Linked DNA regions of Ketobacter alkanivorans. The main gene of each other region encodes a partner of the protein of the gene in region 2 in a complex. Links are inferred from orthologs where the notes say so. Each region holds a gene or a part of one and is shown on either strand. Other genes may lie near its edges. The genes, in order: pnp and rne.

Region 1 (3,218 bases), 3.1 Mb from region 2 along the record:
TGGCCTGATCCGCATGGTTAACCAGCGTCGTAAGTTGCTGGACTACCTGAAGCGCAAGGATCTGGATCGTTATACTTCACTGATCGGCAAGCTGGGTCTGCGTCGTTAATGATGCATTGGCCAGGCAGATATTCAGGGTTCACCTGTCCGCAAAGCATGTGCTCTGCGCGAAAGGTGCGATCCTGATACGCTAAAAAACACGGCACTCATCTTCGGATCAGTGCCGTGTTTTTTTAAGTGCTCTAATAACATTGAAAATACTGGTAAAACTTCGGCTACAGAATTAAGACATCATTGGAAACGAGTTGTGCCGAAGTCTCGAAACGGAAGGTGAATAATGTTTAAAGTGGTTAAAAAAGAATTTCAATTTGGTGATCAGACGTTTGTATTGGAAACAGGAAAAGTTGCCCGTCAGGCAACCGGCGCTGTCGTTGTTTCCACTGAATCTTGCTCCGTGCTGGTCACAGTCGTTGCCCGAAAAGAAGCTGCACCGGGAGTCGATTTCTTCCCGCTGACAGTAAACTATCAGGAAAAATTCTATGCTGCTGGCCGTATACCCGGCGGCTTTATGAAGCGTGAAGGTCGTCCTACTGAAAAGGAAACCTTAACCTGTCGTTTGATTGATCGTCCTATTCGTCCACTGTTCCCCGAAGGCTTTACTAACGAAGTTCAGGTAATTGCTACGGTAATGTCTACTGACAAGCAGACTGATCCCGATATTGCTGCGTTGATTGGTACTTCTGCTGCTTTGGCGATCGCCGGCATTCCTTTCATGGGGCCGATAGGTGCTGCCCGTGTCGGTTATACCGATGGTATGTACATGATCAACCCAACCTATAAGCAGTTGGAAACATCGCAACTGGATCTGGTTGTGGCAGGAACCGACGAAGCCGTGTTGATGGTTGAATCCGAAGCGCAAGAGCTGACCGAAGATCAAATGCTGGGTGCCGTTCTGTTCGGTCACATGGAAATGCAGAAGGCGATTACCGCCATTAAGGAATTTGCCGCTGAAGTGGCGACGCCTTCATGGGATTGGAAAGCGCCTGAAGAAAATGTAAGCCTGACTCAGGCTGTTAAGTCTGTGGTTGGCGAGAAGCTGGTAGAGGCGTACCAGATACACGATAAGCAGGAACGCTACACACGTGTTGGCGAGTTGCGTAACGATGCCGTTGCTGCCCTGTGCAAACCAGAAGACGAAAGTGCTCCTACGGAACGTGAAGTCAAAGACACATTCCATGACTTGGAATACGTGACTGTTCGGGAAAATATCCTGTCAGGTAAGCCACGTATTGATGGTCGCGATCAGAAAACCGTTCGTCCAATCAGTGTGGAAGTGGGTGTGTTGCCTAGAACCCACGGTTCGGCATTGTTCACCCGTGGTGAAACTCAAGCCATCGTAGCTGCTACATTAGGCAGCTTGCGTGATTCGCAGAACATCGATGCGATTGAAGGTATGAAAACTGATCCTTTCATGCTGCATTACAATTTCCCTCCTTTCTGCGTAGGCGAAATCAGCTTCCAGCTTGGCCCCAAGCGTCGAGAGATCGGGCATGGTCGCCTGGCTCGCCGTGGTGTTCAGGCTATGTTGCCTGACAGTGCAGATTTCCCTTATGCGATGCGTGTTGTATCTGAAATTACTGAGTCCAACGGTTCTTCTTCCATGGCCTCGGTTTGCGGCACCAGCCTTGCGCTGATGGATGCTGGTGTTCCGATCAAGGCACCGGTTGCTGGTATTGCCATGGGCTTGGTGAAAGAAGGCGAGCGTTTCGCAATTCTGTCCGACATCCTGGGTGATGAAGATCATCTGGGCGACATGGACTTCAAGGTGGCCGGTACAGACAATGGTATCACTGCATTGCAGATGGATATCAAGATCACCGGTATTACCGAAGAGATCATGGAAACGGCATTGAATCAGGCGCGTGAAGGCCGTTTGCACATATTGGGCGAGATGAACAAGGTTCTGGCTGCTCCACGCGGCACCTTGTCGTCAGATGCTCCTGTTTACCTTACCATTAAGATCCATCCGGACAAAATTCGTGATGTCATCGGTAAGGGCGGCGCGATGATTCGCAGTATTTGTGAAGAGTCCGGCGCAGAAATCGACATCCAGGATGATGGCCAGGTTCGTATATACGGCCAGAATCAGGCAGCTGCGGAAAAGGCGTTGTCTATGGTTGAAGGTATTACCGCAGAGGCTGAAGTTGGCAAGCTGTACACCGGTAAGGTGCAGAAGATTGTTGATTTTGGAGCTTTCGTTAACATTTTCCCTGGTACTGACGGCTTGGTTCATATTTCTCAAATTGCTGAGGATCGTGTGAACAACGTAAGTGATTACTTGCAGGAAGGTCAGGAAGTAACCGTAAAAGTGTTGGATGTGGACAATCGTGGCCGCATCAAGCTCAGTATTAAAGAAGCGTTGGCCGATCAGGCCGCAGACGGTTCTGCTGAGTAAACAAAATAGCTATATTGTATAGGTAGCTATAAAAAAGGGAGCTAACAGCTCCCTTTTTATTTACACTTGGTTATATAAAATACAGTTGTGTTTGTAAGGGGCATTGCGTACCCTAACAGGCACTTTAGATGACAATACTTACGTCTATTGCTTGATGCGATGTACTGACATACGCATGATTACTGCAGCATTTACGGTGCAAGATGAAGTGTTAGTAATTGATTAAAAGTAGCTCAAAGATGGCTACGCAGTAACTACAGAGTATTAAAAAGAACAATAATTCCGGAGGAAAGGGAATATGCCATTGCAAAAAATGAGTAGCTTCAGAGCACTGGTTGCGTCTTCAGCTTTGCTTTTTTCAAGTGTGACGCTCGCCAATGATTGGCAGTTGGACATGGATGAAAACGGGATTCAGCTCTATACCAAAGAATCTCAAAGCAGCCCCCTCAAACAAGTGAAAGTGGTCACCAATGTGAAGGCCAGTCTTTCCAGTTTGGTGTCTTTCCTGTCTGATCACTCTGCTTTTCCCGAGTGGATGGACAAGGTCGCGAAGGTTGAGAAACTGAAAGACATCAGTGAAAAAGAAAGCATCACCTATACAGTAGTAGATGCACCTTGGCCTGAAAGAGATCGCGACAGCGTACTGTATTCACGTTGGGAACAGAATCCTGAAACCTTAGTGGTTACCAAAAAGGTGTTTTCAGAACCACAGTATTTGAACAAAGATAGCAGCATGATCCGCAGCCCCAGCTTTGAGGCAGAG
Region 2 (3,668 bases):
GATCGCCAGGCATTGGTGTTGGTCAATGAGGGGCAGTCGAGTGCAGATTTGTTGACGTTGGCTGCAAAGATACAACAACAGGTTTTGGATCGTTTTGGGGTCGAGCTGGAAATTGAACCCAGCATCATCTAACTCATTTCCCGTTCAGTTAAGTTCTTTCAAAGCTAGCTGCTATTGAAAGATATGCGCTTACCCTGAAGGTCAGGGTAAGCGCACCGGGTTTAGCTGTCTTTCTTTACTTCTGTCGCGGCGGCGGCTTTGGCTTTGGCGGCCTCTTGCTGCTGGCGACGGCGTATTTCCCGCGGATCGTTAGAAGCACGCTGCCCGGGCTGTTCTGCTTCCTGTGGCTTGGGAGCAGGTTTGGCTGCTGCCGGAGCCGCTGGAGCACTTGGCTTTGCTGCTGCCGGAGTAGCTGCTGCCGGAGTAGCAGGTGCCGCCGGTTTTGGGGCTTCTACTTTGGCTTCAACCTTGGCAGGCGCAGCTGGCGCGGCAGCAGGTTTAGGCGCTTCGGCTTTTGGCTGTGGCGCTGACTGCTGGGGCTTGGTTTCTGCTTGCGCATTACCCTGCGGTTTACTGGGCTGAGGTTTTGGAGCCTCTTGTGGTTTAGGCGCTTCTGCAGCAGGTTTCGCAGCAGCCGGAGCGTCGGCTTTGGGTGCTGCCGGTTTCGGCTGCTGAGCTTTGTTTGCCTGGGCTTCTGCCGTTGGTTTGGCTTCAGCTGATGCGCCATTGGCCGGTGGAGCTTTTGGCGTTTCGGCTTTAGCAGGAGCCGCTGGCTTGGAGTCAGTTGCGTCCGACTTGGTAGCCTCAGGTTTTGCTGCTTCAGCTTTCGGCGCTTGCGCAGGTTTGTCTGAGCCTTGGGCAGGCTTCGGGGCTACAGCGTCAGTTTGAGCATTACCAGACTCGGTTTGATTAGACTGCTGATCGCGCTCACCGGCTTGCGCTTTGCTCTGACGGCGACGGCGATTGTCATTGGAGCTGCGACGACGGCCGCGACGGGCGTTCCCCGACTCCTGGCCTTCCTCATTGCTACTGTTGCCGTCAGCAGGCTTTTGCTTGTTCTCGGCTGGCTGTCTGCTACGGTTGCCTTGCTGATCTTTCTTCTGGTTGCGGCCCCGTCCCTGCTTCTGATCGCGGTTCTGGTTTTGGTTTTCGTTGGCCGAATCCTTAGCGGCATCCTTATTTGCAGCTTCTTTATTATCGTCCTTTTCCGCGTTGGTATTGTCGCGGCGGTTACGGCCACGCTGGTTGCGATTTTCACCGCCACGCTGGTTGCGGTTGCCACCACGCGGATTACGGTTTCCGCCACGCTGGTTGCGATTTGGCTGGTTACGTTTCTGTTCTACCTGTTTGGTTTCCTGCTCTTCATTGCTGCTGAACAGCTGGGCGAACCATGCGAACAGGCGAGCGAAAAAGCTTGGATCTTTTTTCACTATGGGTGTTGGCGCAGGGGTGTTGGGCTGAATCATTTGCACCGCTGCTTCTTCCTGGCGGTGAATGGGGCTTTCACCCGGAGCCAACAGATCCTCTTCAAGCTCATCAGCGGCATCAATCAGGTCATAGCTGGCAATGCCTTCACCCTCTACCTGATCACTGCGGATACGGTTGACTTCATAATGTGGAGTTTCCAGATTCGGGCTGGGCAGAATCAATACACGTACTTTGTTGCGGCTTTCGATGGCCACAATATTGTCGCGCTTTTCATTCAGCAGGTAGGTCGCCACATTAACAGGTACTTTAGCGTGGATTTCACCACTGTTCTCTTTCAGCGCTTCTTCTTCAATCAAGCGCATAATGTTCAGAGATAATGAGTGCAGGTCGCGAATGAAGCCTACGCCACTGCAGCGGGGGCAGATATGGCCACTGGTTTCACCTAACGAGGGTCGCAGGCGTTGACGGGATAGTTCCATCAGGCCAAAGCGGGAAATGCGGCCCACCTGAATACGGGCACGATCCACTTCCAGCGCATCACGCATGCGGTTTTCCACTTCGCGCTGGTTGCGGTTGGCGTTCATATCGATGAAATCCACTACGATCAGTCCACCGATATCACGCAGGCGCAGTTGGCGGGCGATCTCGTCAGCAGCTTCCAGGTTGGTCATCAGAGCAGTTTCTTCGATATCTGCGCCTTTGGTGGCCTTGGAGGAGTTGATGTCGATGGACACCAGTGCTTCGGTAGGATCGATCACGATAGAGCCGCCGGAAGGCAATTTCACTTCGCGTTCGAAAGCGGTTTCGATTTGGGATTCGATCTGATAACGATTGAACAGGGGGATATTATCGGTATACAGCTTGATCTTGTTTTCGTACTGCGGCATTACCTGACGCACGAAAGTCAGAGCTTCTTCGTACACTTCCTTGGTGTCGATCAGCACTTCGCCGATGTCCTGGCGCAGATAATCACGCACCGCACGGATAATAACGTTGCTTTCCTGATAGATCAGGAATGGGGCAGAGCGCTTTTCGGAGGCCTCACTGATGGAGGTCCACAGGGTCAGCAGGTAGTCCAGATCCCACTGCAGTTCTGCCACGCTGCGGCCGATACCGGCAGTGCGGATGATAACGCCCATATCCTGAGGGATATTCAGGCCGTTCATAACGTCCCGCAGAGCGGCTCGCTCATCGCCATCGATGCGACGTGAAATGCCGCCGGCACGGGGGTTGTTAGGCATCAGTACCAGATAGCGTCCGGCCAGGCTGATGAAGGTGGACAGGGCTGCGCCCTTGTTGCCGCGCTCTTCTTTACCTACTTGCAGGATGACTTCCTGACCTTCCTTGATCACATCCTTGATGGTGAAGCGACCTTGGATGTCTTTGGGGTTTTTTACGAAATACTCGCGGGAGATTTCTTTCAGTGGCAGAAAACCGTGGCGTTCAGAGCCGAAATCAACAAACGCGGCCTCTAGACTGGGTTCTATGCGGGTGATTCGGCCCTTGTAGATGTTTGACTTTTTCTGTTCTCGGGTGCGGTGTTCAATGTCCAGATCATACAAACGTTGGCCATCGACCAGAGCAACACGTAGCTCTTCTGAGTGTGTTGCGTTAATGAGCATTCTTTTCATGCAGGGTGTATCCAGCAATCTATGCGGATAACAGAAAGGAGGCGGATTACGGGCAGGGAAGCAGTATTAAACCGATCTGAGCAACGTCACTACAGACCAGCGGCCTGACCCATCATAATGGCAGGCAATTGTGATAACAGCATGTCTTGTTTGGCACCTGTTATCCCATACGCTGTATCCGGTATGAACTGCTATCGCTTTCAGTACCGGTTAATATGCTTCTTGCCGGGTCGAGCAGCTCGCACCGTTTGCGTTGGCTGTCACTTCCCTTATCAGGCCATGATGCTCCATTTTTGATTGCACTGTGTGATTCCGTCTGTGCAATGGACTAATTGAGCGTTTCGGATCAGGCCGGATAAATAATTTCGTCTCTCTTGCTCTGTTAAACGCGTGTTTAACATTCACGCTGCGCTGTCCTCTATGGGGCAGGGCTAACGTACCTTTTTAGCATTTGTCTTACATTTGTTTGCGCTGTCCGGCACATAAAGGGGTGCTCTGTTGCACGAGAGCGTGCAGGTTCAGATGCATCCGTTGTGTCGGCGCTGGTGTCTTATTGGGGCCGGTAAAATAGGCACAGCAATAAAAGCAATCATCTTTTGCGGTCTCGGT

What was found.
Region 1: the proteins of rne (region 2) and pnp are in contact, whole or in part, in a cryo-EM structure (PDB 9QH0), measured with the Escherichia coli proteins. The link is inferred for Ketobacter alkanivorans from one-to-one orthologs.

The regions. Positions count from the first base shown.
Region 1 is NZ_CP022684.1:1,575,578-1,578,795, reverse strand. The notes cover bases 1-2,896. They hold pnp (polyribonucleotide nucleotidyltransferase), read left to right. Parts: upstream 1-337; coding sequence 338-2,455; downstream 2,456-2,896. Other genes in these bases: Kalk_RS06790 (START domain-containing protein), read left to right, coding at 2,754-2,896; rpsO (30S ribosomal protein S15), read left to right, coding at 1-109. In the rest of the region: more of Kalk_RS06790, read left to right, coding at 2,897-3,218. UniProt on the Escherichia coli protein: Involved in mRNA degradation. Catalyzes the phosphorolysis of single-stranded polyribonucleotides processively in the 3'- to 5'-direction. Also involved, along with RNase II, in tRNA processing.
Region 2 is NZ_CP022684.1:4,725,671-4,729,338, forward strand. What follows is about bases 22-3,367. They hold rne (ribonuclease E), read right to left. Parts: upstream 3,060-3,367; coding sequence 222-3,059; downstream 22-221. Other genes in these bases: murB (UDP-N-acetylmuramate dehydrogenase), read left to right, coding at 22-132. Outside these bases: more of murB, read left to right, coding at 1-21. UniProt on the Escherichia coli protein: Endoribonuclease that plays a central role in RNA processing and decay. Required for the maturation of 5S and 16S rRNAs and the majority of tRNAs. Also involved in the degradation of most mRNAs.